One region of the Ruegeria sp. H7 genome, then DNA from elsewhere that is predicted to be linked to it. Evidence: riboswitches for the same ligand, from Rfam matches in the RefSeq annotation. Region 1 holds a riboswitch; each other region holds the start of a gene.

Region 1 (4,843 bases):
AACAGCAGGGCCGTCGAACCGCCGAGCACGTAATAACTCGCGGCGGCGATCTTGCCGAATACGGCCAGCCAGCTCCCTCCCAAGCCAAGTAAAATCAAGGCCATCGGCAAGATGCAGCAGGTCGCAACGCCAAGTGCGGTAAACGATCCAATAAAACTCGCGCCAACAAACTTGCTCATGGTCAGCTTTCTCCGGCTTTGACGAACTCGAACGGAAGCCGGTTCGACTTCCTCGATTCTTGCTTCGCGCGGTTTGTGAAATTCGACATCATGACCGACAACATGCATCCTGTAGTAGCTACAGGTTCAAGGGAAAGGTCATCACATGATTGCGATTGGCGAAGCGGCGAGATTGATCGGTCTGTCGGTCGAGACGATCCGCTATTACGAACGGGAAGGCATAGTCGAGAAAGCCGGTCGAACCGCCTCGGGACGCCGCGCATACACGGAACGGGAAATCTCCGAGCTCAGATTCATCAAACGCTGCCGCGATCTTGGCTTTACCATTCAGGATGCATGCGCACTTCGCGAATTGTCCAAAGCGCCCGAGCAAGCTTGTCGTGACGTCGAATACGTTGCAACAAGACATCTCGACAACGTCAGGTCAAAAATCGCCGCCCTCCAACGGTTGGAGCAAGCACTGGCAGAACTTGTGCAGACCTGCACCGAGGGTGCGGCCTCATGCCCCCTGCTAACGGCGTTGCTCAACGAGCCTTTCGTCAAAGATGTCATTAGCGGCCACTAATTGCAGCGCCTGGAAAACCGAAACTGGCTATCTCAGCTTGCGGAGGAGCGGCTTCATTGTCCCGGTATTCCGTAACCCTCAGCGATGACGGCCGATCTCTGTTGTATTATTGTTGAATGAGAGAATTGCGATCAGCTTACCCTCTAATTCGCTCTGTTAGCTATGCCGGGCTGGTGATGGCGTGGATGCTCTGATGCTGTCAACTAAGGAAGAAATACCAAAGAATCTGCAAATTTTTGCCGCTTTACCCCTAGAGGCTAAGAAGCTGTTGCAATTCCCCAAGCACATGAAGGCTTGGAATAAAACACATTGGCCGGGGAAGTTTGGATACTTTAGAGGAACGAGCATGGAGAAGGCAGATATGACAAATCCCACTTTAGTTCAGGGAGTGTTATCGAAAAACCTGCTGGGTTATCTCCCAATGGTCTGTTTTATATGCAGCTTTTTTGTGTCTGCCGCTACATTGCAAGCCTCTGAGCTTCCCTCGATCGGTCTTGACAAAAAGATTGGAGCGCCATCCGGTGCCAAATCACTGTGCAAAGACTACTCGTGGGCGTGCGCGAGCGCTCGTAGCTCTGGTCTGTCCGTGGCAAAAGAAAATCAGATCGTTAAAACGATCAACACGCGCGTCAATCGGAGAATCCGAGCAGTTTCGGATCAAAGCCAATATGGGACAAAAGAATACTGGACACTGCCGACGCAAGGGTCAGGAGATTGCGAAGACTTCGCTTTGCAAAAGAAGTTTGAACTTGTGCAGAATGGTTTGGATCCTACGAAGCTACTAATTGCGACTGTCTTGGACACCAATCGCAATGGCCATGCTGTTCTAGTCTATCGCTCGAGTGAAGGCGATTTGGTTCTGGACAATGTTACCAACAGGATCAAAACGTGGAAGGAAACGAGGTATCTTTTCCTACGAATACAGGACCCGATTCACCCTGATCGTTGGGTACAGGTTTTTAGTGGCTAAAAACAATGTGGCGCGCCCTCGAGACGCGCCACAATAATCTTTGGAGCTGCGACTACCGGTTTTTTCGCGGCAACCCAATTTTAGGACACCGCTTCAAACTTTGGTCAAGCTTTCGCAGCGTTGTACAAACGCGGAGTCACCAGACCTGTACTGTTCAAACCGCGCATCGCCTTGGCTGCCGCAAGCACTGCCAGATCAGCAATCGGCTCAATGACGATTACCAGCATATAAGCACCGCCAAAGGATAGAACCGAAGCCATGGTTTCTGCGCCGAAACCCTGGCCGTAGAAGGCCCAGAACCCAACCCATGCGACTACTCCTCCCTGATACGTCGCACTCAGCGCAAGAGCTTGGCCATATTTGAGGTCAACATATGCTGTGCCGGGAGCGATGATGCGGCTGGCCAGTGCTTGTAGCGCAAATAGCGGCACCAGCAGAGTGGTCAGGTTGATGAAGTACTGCGGAAGATCGAACGGGGCAAAAAAAACACCCTGAATCAGGAGACCAGCTGCCAATCCAAAAGCCGCGGGTGCAGCACCGAGAAGCAGAAACAGCGTCGACCCCAGGATGAAGTGGACTTCAGAGACACCAACCGGGAAATGCGGCAGGACTTCGAAGAAAAGGAAAACCCCAACGGTGGCGAGCACCGAGCGCATAGCAAAAGATGCAGGTCCATTCGCACGCAATGTGGAAAACGTTTCTTTCGCTGCGTAAGTAGCCGCACCTGCGGCGGTAACATAGGAAAGCGCGATTTTGGCACCATTCACGATGCCCGGTTCGATATGCATGTTCTTTCTCCCTACCGCCTCACCCGGCGGCTTGTCAGGTTGAATCGACCGTAAGGCCGACAGGTTCAGTCTGGGCATAGCCCGGCGCTTTACGGCAGGTCTCCTGACTCGCGGGTGCTCGCTCCGCCAACCTTCCCGGTTCCATTACGAACCAGTGGTGTCTTGGCATCGCTCTCCGCTCACAGTTGCGGGGGCAGTTACGGAATTGGCGCCATTGAAAACACCGAACCGTATTCCCTTTTAATCCTTTTGGCTTCCGCCATCAGGAACCGAAAACAATTCACCGCTACAATGGCGGCTTCGTTTCTGTCAAATGTCTTTGCGACCTAGTCCGAAGTAGACTCGACCGATGCAGGATTCACGCAACCGGCGACATGGTCCATTAGGTAAACCAAGCGTTACCTGAAACCTCTTGAAGCTCTAGCTGCTAGAGGCTTTAAGACTCGAATTTGATCGCAAAAATGCGATGCAACCACATTACACTTGTGAACCAGGACGAGACTTATGCTGACACGGCGCCATTTCATTCAATCAACCACAGCGCTATTCTCGGCGTCTGCGGCCAGTCCATTGATCGCCAAAACATGGCCAACCTCGTCGCAAAAGACCTATTGGGACAGCCAGGTCACGCCATTTGACTACGATCCAGCGACCTCAAATCCATGGGGCGTTCATGACCGTTTTTTACCACGACGTGTCGTAGCAAATGATGGTTTGGTTCCCGGTGACATCCATGTCGATGCCGTCGCGCGCTATCTTTACCATATCGAGGAAGGCGGCACAGCAATGCGCTATGGCGTAGCGATCGCGCGTGGGAACCTTTACGAGCCCGGTACCTATGCTATCCGGCGCAAGGTCGAATGGCCACATTGGACGCCAACGGCTTCAATGATCGAGCTCAACCCCGAATACGCGGAATTCCGGGATGGCATGGAACCCGGGCCAAGTAATGCTCTCGGCTCTCGAGCCCTTTATCTATACGTTGGGGATCGAGATACTTATCTCAGAATCCACGGTACACCTCAGCCCAGAAGCATCGGTGGTCGCGCAAGTTCTGGATGTGTTAGAATGATCATGGCCCATATCAATGATCTCTACCCACATGTAAAAATCGGCTCGACCGCATACTTATACTCGGCCGAAGATAGCGTCACAGCCCGCTCATAAATTTTGGGCAGCGCAGGTGGATGTCGCTGCCCTCTTTTTTATCAGGCGTCACGCGCAGCGCAGATCGGGGCGCCATTCGTTGCGCGCAGTGGAACCAGCGTCGTCTCGACAGGTCCGCTGTGCTCATACCAAAAGCAGTTATCTTCTGGCATAAGGCGCGCTGTGGCCAGATCTTGCCCCGGTTCTGCCAGCGCAACAACTGAATCCGGCAGGTTACCTGGTTCGAATGCTTTGCTTTTGCCCCCTGTGAACTGGGCTGAGCAACCGGCAGTAATCGAGACTAACGTGATGGTAATTGCGATCCGTTTCTGCATTGACTTGTTCCAAAATTTATTACGTCTTCTGCGACTAAATTGCATCCACGCGACCGGCCCGCAAGAAGGAATGAAGCATCAATATCGCGGGCAACGAACCGGATTGAAAAAAATTGAAAAAGGTATTGAAGCTCTAGTTGCTGTAGGAACTATTTGCAAAGGACCGCAGAGATTCTTGAGGTCTAACTATGTCATCCGATACCCACAACCACGACCATGACCACGAAAATAGACAAGGTCACAACGCGTGCGGCAGTAGCGGGTGTGGTGACATCGCGCCCGCCGGTCCGATTCCCGAAGGTGGCAGAAGCTTTCAGGTCTCTGGCCTCGATTGCGCCGAAGAGGTTGCGATCCTGAACCGGGTTATCGGCCCGAAAGTTGGTGGTGAAGAGCATCTCGCTTTTGATGTCATCAACGGTCGAATGACGCTTCTTGAAAGTGCTGCCAAGCTTTCTGACGAAGATGTCATGCTGCTGGTTGCCAGCACCGGTATGACCGCCAATTCTTGGGATGACGGAAATGCCGCGCAGGATCAGGCGGCGCATATTGCACGTCAGCGGCGGTTCACCGCGCTCAGCGGAGGGTTTTGGGCAGCGGGTTTTGGCTGGCACATTTTCGAAACCGGCATGGGCGGTGCGCTTGGGCTGTTCTCGGGACATGGTGAGGTTCCGATGCCATTAGCCGAGGCAGCTTTGTTCGCAGTCGCGATCTTGTTTGGCGTCTGGCTGGTGGCCCCTAAGGCCTGGTATTCGGCGCGTCGACTTTCGCCGGATATGAACCTTCTGATGGTTGTTGCCGTCGCTGGTGCCATCGCTCTGGGCGAGTTTTTTGAAGCGGCAACTGTAGCATTTTTCTTTTCG
Region 2 (4,843 bases), on a different contig from region 1:
TTGTCGACGGTCACTTCATGTGCCGCCGCACCACTCGCGAGGCCCGAAACAAGGACTACGGACCAGAATTTCTGCATCATCAAATTCTCCTGTTAAGATGACAGCTTTCGTTTTCGGATATCCAGCGCCGGGATCACGCGCCCTTCGTGCTGGAAACACAGGTAGTCAACGCCAAACGTATCGCGCACACGCTCGGGTGTTAGAACCTCGGGGATCAGGCCGAAGCCGGTCATTCGGGTTGCCTTCATCAAAGCGATATGGGTGGCGAATTCGGGGATCATGACCAGATCGTGCACGATCATCACAACCGTAACGCCCAGTTCGGCCACCAGCGACAGCATGTGGCCCTTGGCATCGGGGTCGAGGTGGTTTGTCGGCTCGTCCAGAAACAGCAGCGATGGCCTTTGCGCCAGAGCCCGTGCGATATGCGCCCGCTGACGTTCCCCGCCGGACAGACGTTGCATCGGTTTATCGGCCAGCGGGACCAGTTCGGTGATCTCAAGCACCCGCTCAAGATCGGCCTTATGATCCTCGGCGGACCGGTCGGCCTGAATCGGGATTTGCCCAAGGGCCACATAGTCGCGCAGCTTCAGCCGGCCGTCAGGCAGTTCCTGTTGCCCGACAACGGCGATGGTGCGCGCCCGTTCCGGGGCAGACAATTGACGCAGGCTTTGCCCCTTGATCGTCACATCGCCAAGGGCCAGACGTTCGAGGCCGCAAAGCAGGTTCAACAGCGTGGTTTTCCCCGCTCCGTTCGGCCCGGCAATGGCCAGGATCGACCCCTCATCCAACGAGAAGGACACATCCTGTAGCAACACATCCCCATTCAGGGCGTAGTATTCGAGCCCCTTGGCAACCAGAAAACTCATATCTCGCCCTCTGTCGAAAGGCGCGGCAGACGCGCCAGAGTTTTGTAAAGCAGGGCAGGGGGCCGGTCGGTTGCGCTGGTCCAGCCGTCGTCACTGTCGCGGAACTGACGGGCAAAGGCGGCAATCGCGTCCAGATCGGCTGGGCTTTGGATATCGCCGAACAGATACTGCGCCTTGCCTTCGGCTTGCAGCCCAACGGTCATGGGGCGTTCGCACCCTGCCATGCAGGCAATCAACCGGGTCGCAAACTCCGGTGGTAGGGTTGCGTCCAAACTGGCCTTGGCTGCCTTGGCTTCGATTTCACCCTGACAGGTCGAACAGATCAGGACGAAGTGGTCAGCTTGGGATGACATGGCTGTCCCCGCTGCGGAAACCGCGCGAAAAGAAGACGCCACGCCCGCAGGCGAAAAATTGAGCCATCAAATCCTCCTTCCAGGACGCCCCGCCCCGGGTTGGTTGCACAGGTGATGGCAGGTCTCCTGACTTGCGGGTCGTGGCTTGGCCAACCTTCCCGACCTGTTCAGGCCAGTGGTGATTTGGCGTCGCTCTGCGCTTACAGTTGCGGGGGCAGTCACGGATTTGGCCGCAGGGCCGCACCGTATTCCCATTTTCATCCCGCAGGCATCGCTACGGGAACCATCGCTGGTCAGCTAGTCTGTCGCGGATTTAATTGTCAAGCGTTCTGGCCGAGATTTTGGCGACGCGGACTGAGTGTTTAGTAGTCCGCAACCAGCAAAAATTCCGGCGCTGCGTCCTCTTCAATGGTCGCGAACCGGGGGATCGGTTGCTCGAACACATTGTCCGTGCGGTCGTCATTGACGGTTGAGACTTCACCGATCAGACAATCGCCACGCTCGGCCCAGAAGGCATGCCAGATACCGGGCATCAGGGTAACGCTTTCGCCGGGTTTCAAGCGCAGCAATTCGCCGGGCGTGATGGTCACGTCGCAGCCATCGCTGGGCACAACAACCGGATTGTCGCGATCAATGCCGCCTTCGGGGTCTGAGGCGTAGATCTCCATCACCAGATCACCGCCACCCCGGTTGATGATGTCCTCGGCCTTGATGATATGGCGGTGCATCGGAGACAATTGTTTGTCGCGCGAAATCAGCAGTTTCTCGGCATAGAGCATACCGCGACCCTGGTTCAGATCATTCACGTCGCCATTGCGCAGGGTGAACAGGAACAGGCCCAGCTCATCAAACTTGCCCTGACCGTAATCGGTAATGTCCCAGCCCAACCCTCGGGCGCGGATCGTGTCGGCCTTTGCGCTGCGCATCTGATCAGGGGACCAGTCGGCGAAGGGCGGCAGGACCGCGCCGAAGGATTTGATGAAGGCCTGCGCCTCGGTCTTGATGTCGTTGATGTCGGATCGTTTCATGTCGGTTCCCTCGTGGGATCAAAGCTCATGCGCCCAGGGCGGATTTGCCCCGGCGCGGGATACGGTGACGGCGGCGACATCGGCGCCCAGGGACAAAGCCGCGCGCAGGCTATCAGGTGTCAAGGCGCGCAGGCCCTCTTTGCTCAGGTGCCCGGCGCGGTGGAGTTCGGCCAAAACGCCCGCGTTGAACGTATCGCCGGCGCCCACAGTATCGATAACCTGCACCGGTTTGACCGCCACCGAGGTCTCGGACCCGTCCGCCAGATAGCCTGTCGCCCCCTGTCTGCCGCGTGTCACAATCACCACGGACGGCCCGGCCTTCAGCAACAAGGGCACCTTCTCGGCATGGGTTTCCGGCCCGGGAATGATCCAATCCAGATCCTCGTCCGAAACCTTGACGATATCGGCCTGCGCGATCATGCGATTCAGGCGGGTGCGATAGCGGGTCTGGTCCTTGATGAATCCCGGCCGGATATTCGGGTCCAGCATCACCGCGCGGTCGCCGCCATGACGGTCGAGCAGCGCGGCATAGGCATCGGCACAGGGTTCACAAGCCAGGCTGATCCCCCCCAGATACAGGGTCGAGGTCGCCAGCAATTGCTGTGGCATATTCTCGGGCTGCAACATCCGCCCGGCCGTGTTTTCATCAACAAAATTGTACGAAGCATGCCCATCCACCAGCTTCACAAAAGCCAAAGTGGTCGGGCGGTCGCTGACAATCACATGCGAGGTGTCCACATGGCTTGCCTTCAGCGTGTCCGCCAATTGTGCGCCAAACATATCCGAGGACAGGCCGGTCAGCATCCCTACCGGCGCGCCCAAGCGCCCAAGGGCGATGGCCGTGTTGAAAATTGCGCCGCCGGAATGGGGCACATAGCCCTGCGCGCCTGAATTGGTCGGTTCGGCGATCATGTCGATCAGGGCTTCGCCACAACACAGGATCATCCCGCGGTCCTTCTTTGGAAATGGTCACACGGTTTTACCGCATGAGCGCATTTTTACAGAAGTTGTTAGCGCCAACAATGCCAAATTCGACCTGTTCCGAGATATAAAGGTTCATCCCTTGCCGCAAATCGCTGAATCGACCGCCTTGATTGAAGGCGTCCAGAAAACGCTCGCCGAACAGCCAGCGGTTCTTCTCCGCCACGCCGCCCACCAGGAACACGCCGCCCCGGGGGATCAAGGTGACGGCCAGATCACCCAGCAGAGCGCCCAGATGGGTCGTGAACATCTCGGCTGTTTTAATGGCGTGCGCATCCGATCCGTTGCGGGCGTCGTGAAGAATGTCCTTTGCCGGACGGTGCGGGACATCTGTGTGACCGGCGGCCAGTGCGATGGATTGATAGAGGACAGGCAGCCCCGTGCCGCTCAGGAACATTTCAGCTTCAAGCGTCAGGCCCTCGCCAAAGAAACAGTCCGGCGCGATGTGGCGGGCAGCTTCGAAAATATCAACCTCGTCCCGGTGGCGCGGGGATACGCCGACATGACCGCCTTCGCCCGAGGCTGTGTGGTAATGTCCTTCCGAATACAACAGCGCCCCGACACCCAGCCCGGTTCCCGGGCCAACGACCAGACGGGTGCCGGTTGGCGGTGTAGGGTCGCCTTGCAGTACGGCCACATCGGCCTCGGTTGCCTCGGCCACGGACCATGCCGCAGCGGTGAAGTCGTTGATCACATAGGTATGCCGCGCACCTGTGGCCTTGGCTAGCTCGGCCTCGGACAGGTCCAGATGGGCATTTGTCAGTTGGATGACGCCATCGCGAACCGGGCCCGCGCCTGCGGCGACAACAGCCTGAGGGTCGGTGCCGATGTCATCGCGCAGGCTGTGGAACGCCTCCAGCAGGTCGGGCAGGGTACCGGTCGGATGCTTGCGCAGATCCGTCAGCTCTCCGTTTGTGATGACCCCAAGCCGGGTGTTGGTGCCGCCGATATCTGCCACCAGGGTCCAATGCTCATGCACCGCACCTGCCGGTTGTGCCAGGGGCACCGCAACGGGTTCACCCTGAGCCAGAGCCGATTTCAGCGCATTAAACGAGGCTTTGGGTCTGCGCTCCAGCGTGTCGAAATCCACATCGACCAGCCCGAACCGCTTTTCATAGCCAAAAGCCCATTCGTAATTGTCCAGCAGGGACCAGATGAAATAGCCCTTGACCGGAACGCCCTGTTCCAGCGCAGTTTGCACCGCCGTAAGATGCTGATTCAGATACTCTATCCGGTCGTCATCCTGCTGCCGCTCGGGGCTGGCCATGCCGTTTTCGGTGACATAGATCGGCAGATCCCCGGTGTAGTCCCGCGCCGTGCGGGTCAGAAAACGGGAAAGGGCCGTCGGCTCGATCTCCCACCCCATCTGCGTTTTTGGCAGCGGGCCGGGCATCTCTTTCAGGCTGGGCCATGCGGTGTCGGACGGGGCGATCAGCTTGCGGGTGTAATAGTTCAGCCCACACCAATCGACTGGCGTTCCGATCGTTTCGAAATCGTCCTGCCAACCGGTTGGCAAGTGCTTTTCCAACCCGTCCAGCACATTCTGCGGGTAGGCTTTTTTGAAGACGCCACCCAGGAAGAACCGGTTGTAAATCCCATCATAAAGATCGGC
Region 3 (4,843 bases), on a different contig from region 1:
AGCAAAACCGCGGCCACTGGATCCTTTTCAGGCTGTGGAATTTCTCACGGGAACCGAGGGCGTTCGAACTGCGCCCACCTTTGGATGCTCATGTCGCGCTAAGCGCCATGAGCTTCCAGGCGAACTTTCACTAGCCCCCGGTTAGCTGGCGCATTCACGCCGAATTCCCCGTTGGTGCGCGCCAGAATCCACCCACCAACGCCCGGTTCAAACGTCAGGATTCGCGCCCCACCGGGACAACCTCATACCCTGGTTCTTCCGGTTCATCGTCCTGCATTTCAGGTGGAAAGCCGGGCGCGCGGATGTCGAGGCCGGTGGCGTCTTCCAGGCGTTTGATGATGTTGGGCGACAGTTCGCGTTCGCCGTAGCGTGCGATGCCGTCCTCGAAAATCTTGATCATGATCGGGTTGATCTCAAGCGGGACACCCGCGCGGTCGGCGACGTCCTGAAACAGGCCGATATCCTTTTTGACAAGGTCCATGGTAAAGGAAATATCGCGCGAACCGTTCAGGATGACCTGGCTTTCGGTCTCATGCACAAACGACGTACCGGACGAGATTTTGATCGCCTCATAGGTTGTGTTCAGGTCCATCCCGGCGGCTTTGGCGGTCACCAGCGCTTCGGCGCAGGTGATCAGGTTAGCGGTTGCCAGATAGTTGGTCAGAACTTTCAGAACCGAGGCCGAGCCAAGATCGCCCGTATGCAACACCCGACGGCCCATCGTTGTCAGGAAAGGAAGGATTCGCTCAAAGGTATCCCGGTCGCAGCCCGCGAAGATCGAGATATTGCCGGTTGCCGCCCGGTGGCATCCGCCGGAAACCGGGCAATCAACCGCCGCCCCGCCCCGCTCGATGACCATGGCACCCAGCCGCTTGGCCTCGGCCTCGTCGGTGGTGGACATCTCCATCCAGATTTTGCCGGGGCCGACCTCGGGCAACATCTCTTGCATCACCGCGTCCGAGGCGGCAGGCGATGGCAGGCAGGTGATCACCGCGTCGCAATCGCGCATCAGCTGGGCCGGGCTTTCGGCGGCCTGTGCGCCCATTTCGACGAATTCTGCCACCAGGTCTGCATTCAGGTCATGGACCGTCAGGTCGATCCCGTTGCGCAGCAACGAGCCCGAGAGTTTTCCGCCCACATTTCCAAGTCCGATGAACCCAACTTTCATTATTCGCGTCTCCCTGCGTGTTTTCCGGTATGCGACCATGTCGCGGGCACGGCGTCATGCCGCCCAGCGACGCTGGCAGGTCGCTTTTCATCCTAGCCACGCGATGGTGGTCGCATCGCGCTTGACAACCTGCCCGCACGTGCCGCATGTCCCTGTCGTTGGTGTCGGCGACAGCCGATGAAAAGGGAATGCGTCAGCGGGTATCCGTCAAACGCAGCCGCCCCCGCGACCGTGACCGGAGAGGGTGCCCAATGCCACTGGCTGCAAAGCCGGGAAGGCGGGACATCCGACAGAGGAGCCAGACGAACCGGGCCTCTGACATCCGCAAGCCGGGAGACCTGCCAGCACCCGAAGTTGAAACCGGGCGGGGTGTTCCGGTGTCGGGTCCATGTGCATCGCGTGGCCCGCATGAAACCCCGTCCCCCGCGAAGAGGATTTGGGGGGATGAGAGACATGACCGAGACTGCGCCGGTCGAGCTGCTGGTCTGCACCACGTGCCGCCGTGGTCTGCCCATCGAGGATGACGATCAACGCCCCGGCACATTGCTGCACAAAGCGCTGGAACAGGCGGACCTGCCCGAGGGCGTCACGCTGAAAGCCGTCGAATGCCTGTCGAACTGCGATCAGGGCTGTTCCATCGTGCTGCGCGGCGGGCCGGATCGCTGGACCTTTGTCTATGAGAACCTCAATGAGGCCGATCACGTTGACGTCATCGTCGATGGTGCGACCAAGTATCTGGCCACCGAGGACGGCCTGGTCAAATGGCGCGAGCGCCCCGAACATTTCCGCAAGAACTGCGCCTCGCGCATTCCCCCGATTGGAGCCCTGAAATGAGCAACCTCGAAAAACTCCCCGTCACTGTGATCACCGGCTTTCTGGGTTCGGGCAAAACGACGCTGGTCAAGCATCTGATGCAGAACCCACAAGGCAAGCGGCTGGCCGTGGTGGTCAACGAATTTGGCGATGTGGGCGTTGATGGCGACATCCTGAAATCCTGCGCGATCCCGGATTGCCCGGCGGAAAACATCATGGAACTGGCCAATGGCTGCATCTGCTGCACCGTGGCCGATGACTTCATCCCCACCATTGAGGCGCTGATGGCGCTGGAACCGCGCCCGGATCACATCCTGATCGAAACCTCGGGCCTCGCCCTGCCAAAACCGCTGCTAAAGGCGTTCGACTGGCCCGATATCCGGTCGAAAATCACCGTGGACGGCGTGATCGCTCTGGCCGATGCCGAGGCTGTGGCCGCCGGTCGCTTCGCGCCGAATGTCGAGGCGGTGGACGCCCAGCGTCTGGCCGATGACTCGATCGACCACGAAACGCCCCTGTCGGAGGTGTTCGAGGATCAGATCTCCTGCGCCGACATCATCCTGCTGACCAAACCCGATCTGGCCGGTCCCGAAGGTGTGGCGAAAGCCAAAGAGGTCATCGCCGCCGAAGCCCCCCGCCCCCTGCCCGTGGTCGAAGTGGCCGAAGGCGCGGTGGACGTGCGCGTCGTGCTGGGCCTTGAGGCCGCCGCCGAGGATGACATGGACGCGCGCCCGTCACATCACGACGGCCACCACGACCACGAGCATGACGATTTCGAAAGCATCATCGTCGAGCTGCCGGAACAGACCGACCCGGCGGAACTGGTCGCCAAGATCGAACGTCTGGCGAATGAGCTGAACATCCTGCGCGTCAAGGGCTATGCCGCCGTTCAGGGCAAACCCATGCGTCTGCTGGTGCAGGCCGTTGGTGCCCGCGTGCGTCACCAGTATGACCGCCCGTGGGAGCCCGGCGAGGACCGTCGCTCACGTCTGGTCGTGATTGCCGAGCATGACGACATCAAAGAGGCCGCGATCCGCGATATCCTCGTGGGTGTGACCGAGGCTGCCGAGTAAACCATGCACGTCGTCTTCCGCGAAAGCCACGGGTTAGAGGAAACCGAGACCCCGACCGATCTGGGCCAGAGCCCGGCGGATCTGGTGGTGCTGTCGTTCTCGGACAGTGACCTCGGCGCCTTTGCGGCGGGCTGGCATCGCGGTGGCGGCCCCGAGGGGCGGATGCCGACGATGCGGCTGGCGAACCTAACGGCGCTCAAGCACCCTCTGTCGGTCGATACCTATGTGGAACAGACGCTGGAGGGCGCAAAGGGTATACTGATCCGCCTGATCGGCGGTGTGCCCTACTGGTCCTACGGGTTGCAACAGGTTCTGGCACTGGCGCAGGCCAAGGGCATCGCGCTGGCGGTCCTGCCTGCGGACGGGCGCGAGGATACGCGGCTGGATGACTATTCCACCCTGCCCATCTCGACCCTGCGGCGATTGGCGCATCTGTGCGACACCGGCGGAGAGGTCGCGGCGCAGGCCGCCCTGGCGCAAATGGCGCTGGCGGCGGGGCTTTATGCCGGGCCGGTGATGGGGGCCAAGACGTTGCCCGAATGCGGCGCGTGGTGCCCGGATCGCGGCGTGATCCCGGTGGATGCCGCCTTCACGGGCGATGCAAAACGCATCCTTGTGACCTTCTACCGGGCCTATCTGACCTCAGCCGACACCGCTCCTGTCGCGGCTCTGATCCGCAGCCTCCGCGCGCGGGGTTTTGAGGCGGTGGGCCTGTTCGCTCCGTCTCTGAAAGCGCCCGCAGCAGCCGATTGGCTGCGTGAGCAGGTCGTGGCGCTGGCCCCGTCGGCCATCATCAACGCCACCTCATTCTCGGGCAAAGGCGCGTCGGGCACCTCGCCTCTGGACGCCGCCAACGTGCCGGTATTTCAGGTCGCGCTGGCCACCTCGCGCCGCAAGGCATGGGCCGAGGCGGAACGCGGGCTATCCCCCGCCGACCTCGCCATGCATGTGGTACTGCCCGAAGTGGACGGGCGGATTTCAGCGGGCATCGCCTCGTTCAAGGAACCGGGCAAGCGCGACCCGCATCTGGAATATTCCCGTTTCGCCCACCGGGCCGAGCCCGAGCGGATCGAAGCGATCATCGACCGCGTGTCAGGCTGGCTTAACCTGCACGACAAACCCAAAGCCGATCAGACGCCTGCGCTGGTGCTGTCCACCTATCCCGGCAAGGACTGGCAGATGGCCCATGCGGTAGGCCTCGACGCGCTGACCTCGGCCGAGGCGATGCTGTCCGATCTGCAAGGCGCAGGCTATGACACCACCCCTGCCGAGCCGATTGCCGATGCGCTGCCGGATGCCCGGATTTCATGGCCGCTGCAGGACTACCTGACCGCATTGGCCGAATTGCCCGAAACCCTGCGCAGTGATCTGCAATCCGTCTGGGGCAAGCCCGAAGATGACCCGGCCTGTACCGATGGAGCCTTCCATTTCACCGCCGTACGACGCGGCAAGGCTTTAGTGGCGCTGCAACCTGAACGCGGCACGCCCGAGTTGCGCGATGACGATTACCACGACCTCTCGCGCACCCCGCGCCACGGCTATGTGGCGTTTTACCTGTGGCTGCGCCAAGGGCTGGGTGCGGATGCGCTGATCCATATCGGCGCGCATGGCACGCTGGAATGGCTGCCCGGCAAATCCGTCGCCCTGTCCGCCGATTGCTGGCCCGAGGCGCTGATCCGCGATCTGCCGGTCATCTACCCGTTCATTGTCAACGACCCCGGCGAGGCCGCGCAGGCCAAACGCCGGATCGGGGCCGTCACGCTGGGCCATATCCCGCCCGCGCTCAAGG

What was found. Region 1 has a riboswitch for cobalamin ahead of ACR0AC_RS18615 (energy-coupling factor ABC transporter permease). Riboswitches for the same ligand answer to the same signal wherever they lie in the genome.
Region 2: it holds a riboswitch for cobalamin, as region 1 does, so the genes downstream of both, ACR0AC_RS12785 (DUF1636 family protein) here and ACR0AC_RS18615 (energy-coupling factor ABC transporter permease) in region 1, are expected to answer to the same signal.
Region 3: it holds a riboswitch for cobalamin, as region 1 does, so the genes downstream of both, ACR0AC_RS05310 (DUF1636 domain-containing protein) here and ACR0AC_RS18615 (energy-coupling factor ABC transporter permease) in region 1, are expected to answer to the same signal.

The regions. Positions count from the first base shown of each region.
Region 1 covers NZ_JBQFNZ010000010.1:70,207-75,049, reverse strand. Annotated here, with positions in the region: gene ACR0AC_RS18630 (hypothetical protein) at 1-179, opposite strand, end outside; gene ACR0AC_RS18625 (MerR family transcriptional regulator) at 325-744, shown strand; gene ACR0AC_RS18620 (transglutaminase-like cysteine peptidase) at 926-1,714, shown strand; gene ACR0AC_RS18615 (energy-coupling factor ABC transporter permease) at 1,819-2,502, opposite strand; cobalamin riboswitch at 2,579-2,791, opposite strand; gene ACR0AC_RS18610 (L,D-transpeptidase) at 3,007-3,669, shown strand; gene ACR0AC_RS18605 (hypothetical protein) at 3,711-3,983, opposite strand; gene ACR0AC_RS18600 (hypothetical protein) at 4,175-4,528, opposite strand; gene ACR0AC_RS18595 (heavy metal translocating P-type ATPase) at 4,475-4,843, shown strand, end outside.
Region 2 covers NZ_JBQFNZ010000005.1:165,220-170,062, forward strand. Annotated here, with positions in the region: gene ACR0AC_RS12775 (ABC transporter substrate-binding protein) at 1-80, opposite strand, end outside; gene ACR0AC_RS12780 (ABC transporter ATP-binding protein) at 93-869, opposite strand; gene ACR0AC_RS12785 (DUF1636 family protein) at 866-1,222, opposite strand; cobalamin riboswitch at 1,322-1,525, opposite strand; gene ACR0AC_RS12790 (D-lyxose/D-mannose family sugar isomerase) at 1,585-2,250, opposite strand; gene ACR0AC_RS12795 (carbohydrate kinase family protein) at 2,269-3,195, opposite strand; gene ACR0AC_RS12800 (glucokinase) at 3,230-4,237, opposite strand; partial or broken gene ACR0AC_RS12805 (GH1 family beta-glucosidase) at 4,256-4,843, opposite strand, start outside.
Region 3 covers NZ_JBQFNZ010000002.1:65,080-69,922, reverse strand. Annotated here, with positions in the region: gene ACR0AC_RS05320 (protein NO VEIN domain-containing protein) at 1-134, shown strand, start outside; gene ACR0AC_RS05315 (NAD(P)-dependent oxidoreductase) at 215-1,207, opposite strand; cobalamin riboswitch at 1,311-1,528, shown strand; gene ACR0AC_RS05310 (DUF1636 domain-containing protein) at 1,622-2,002, shown strand; gene cobW (cobalamin biosynthesis protein CobW) at 1,999-3,054, shown strand; gene cobN (cobaltochelatase subunit CobN) at 3,058-4,843, shown strand, end outside.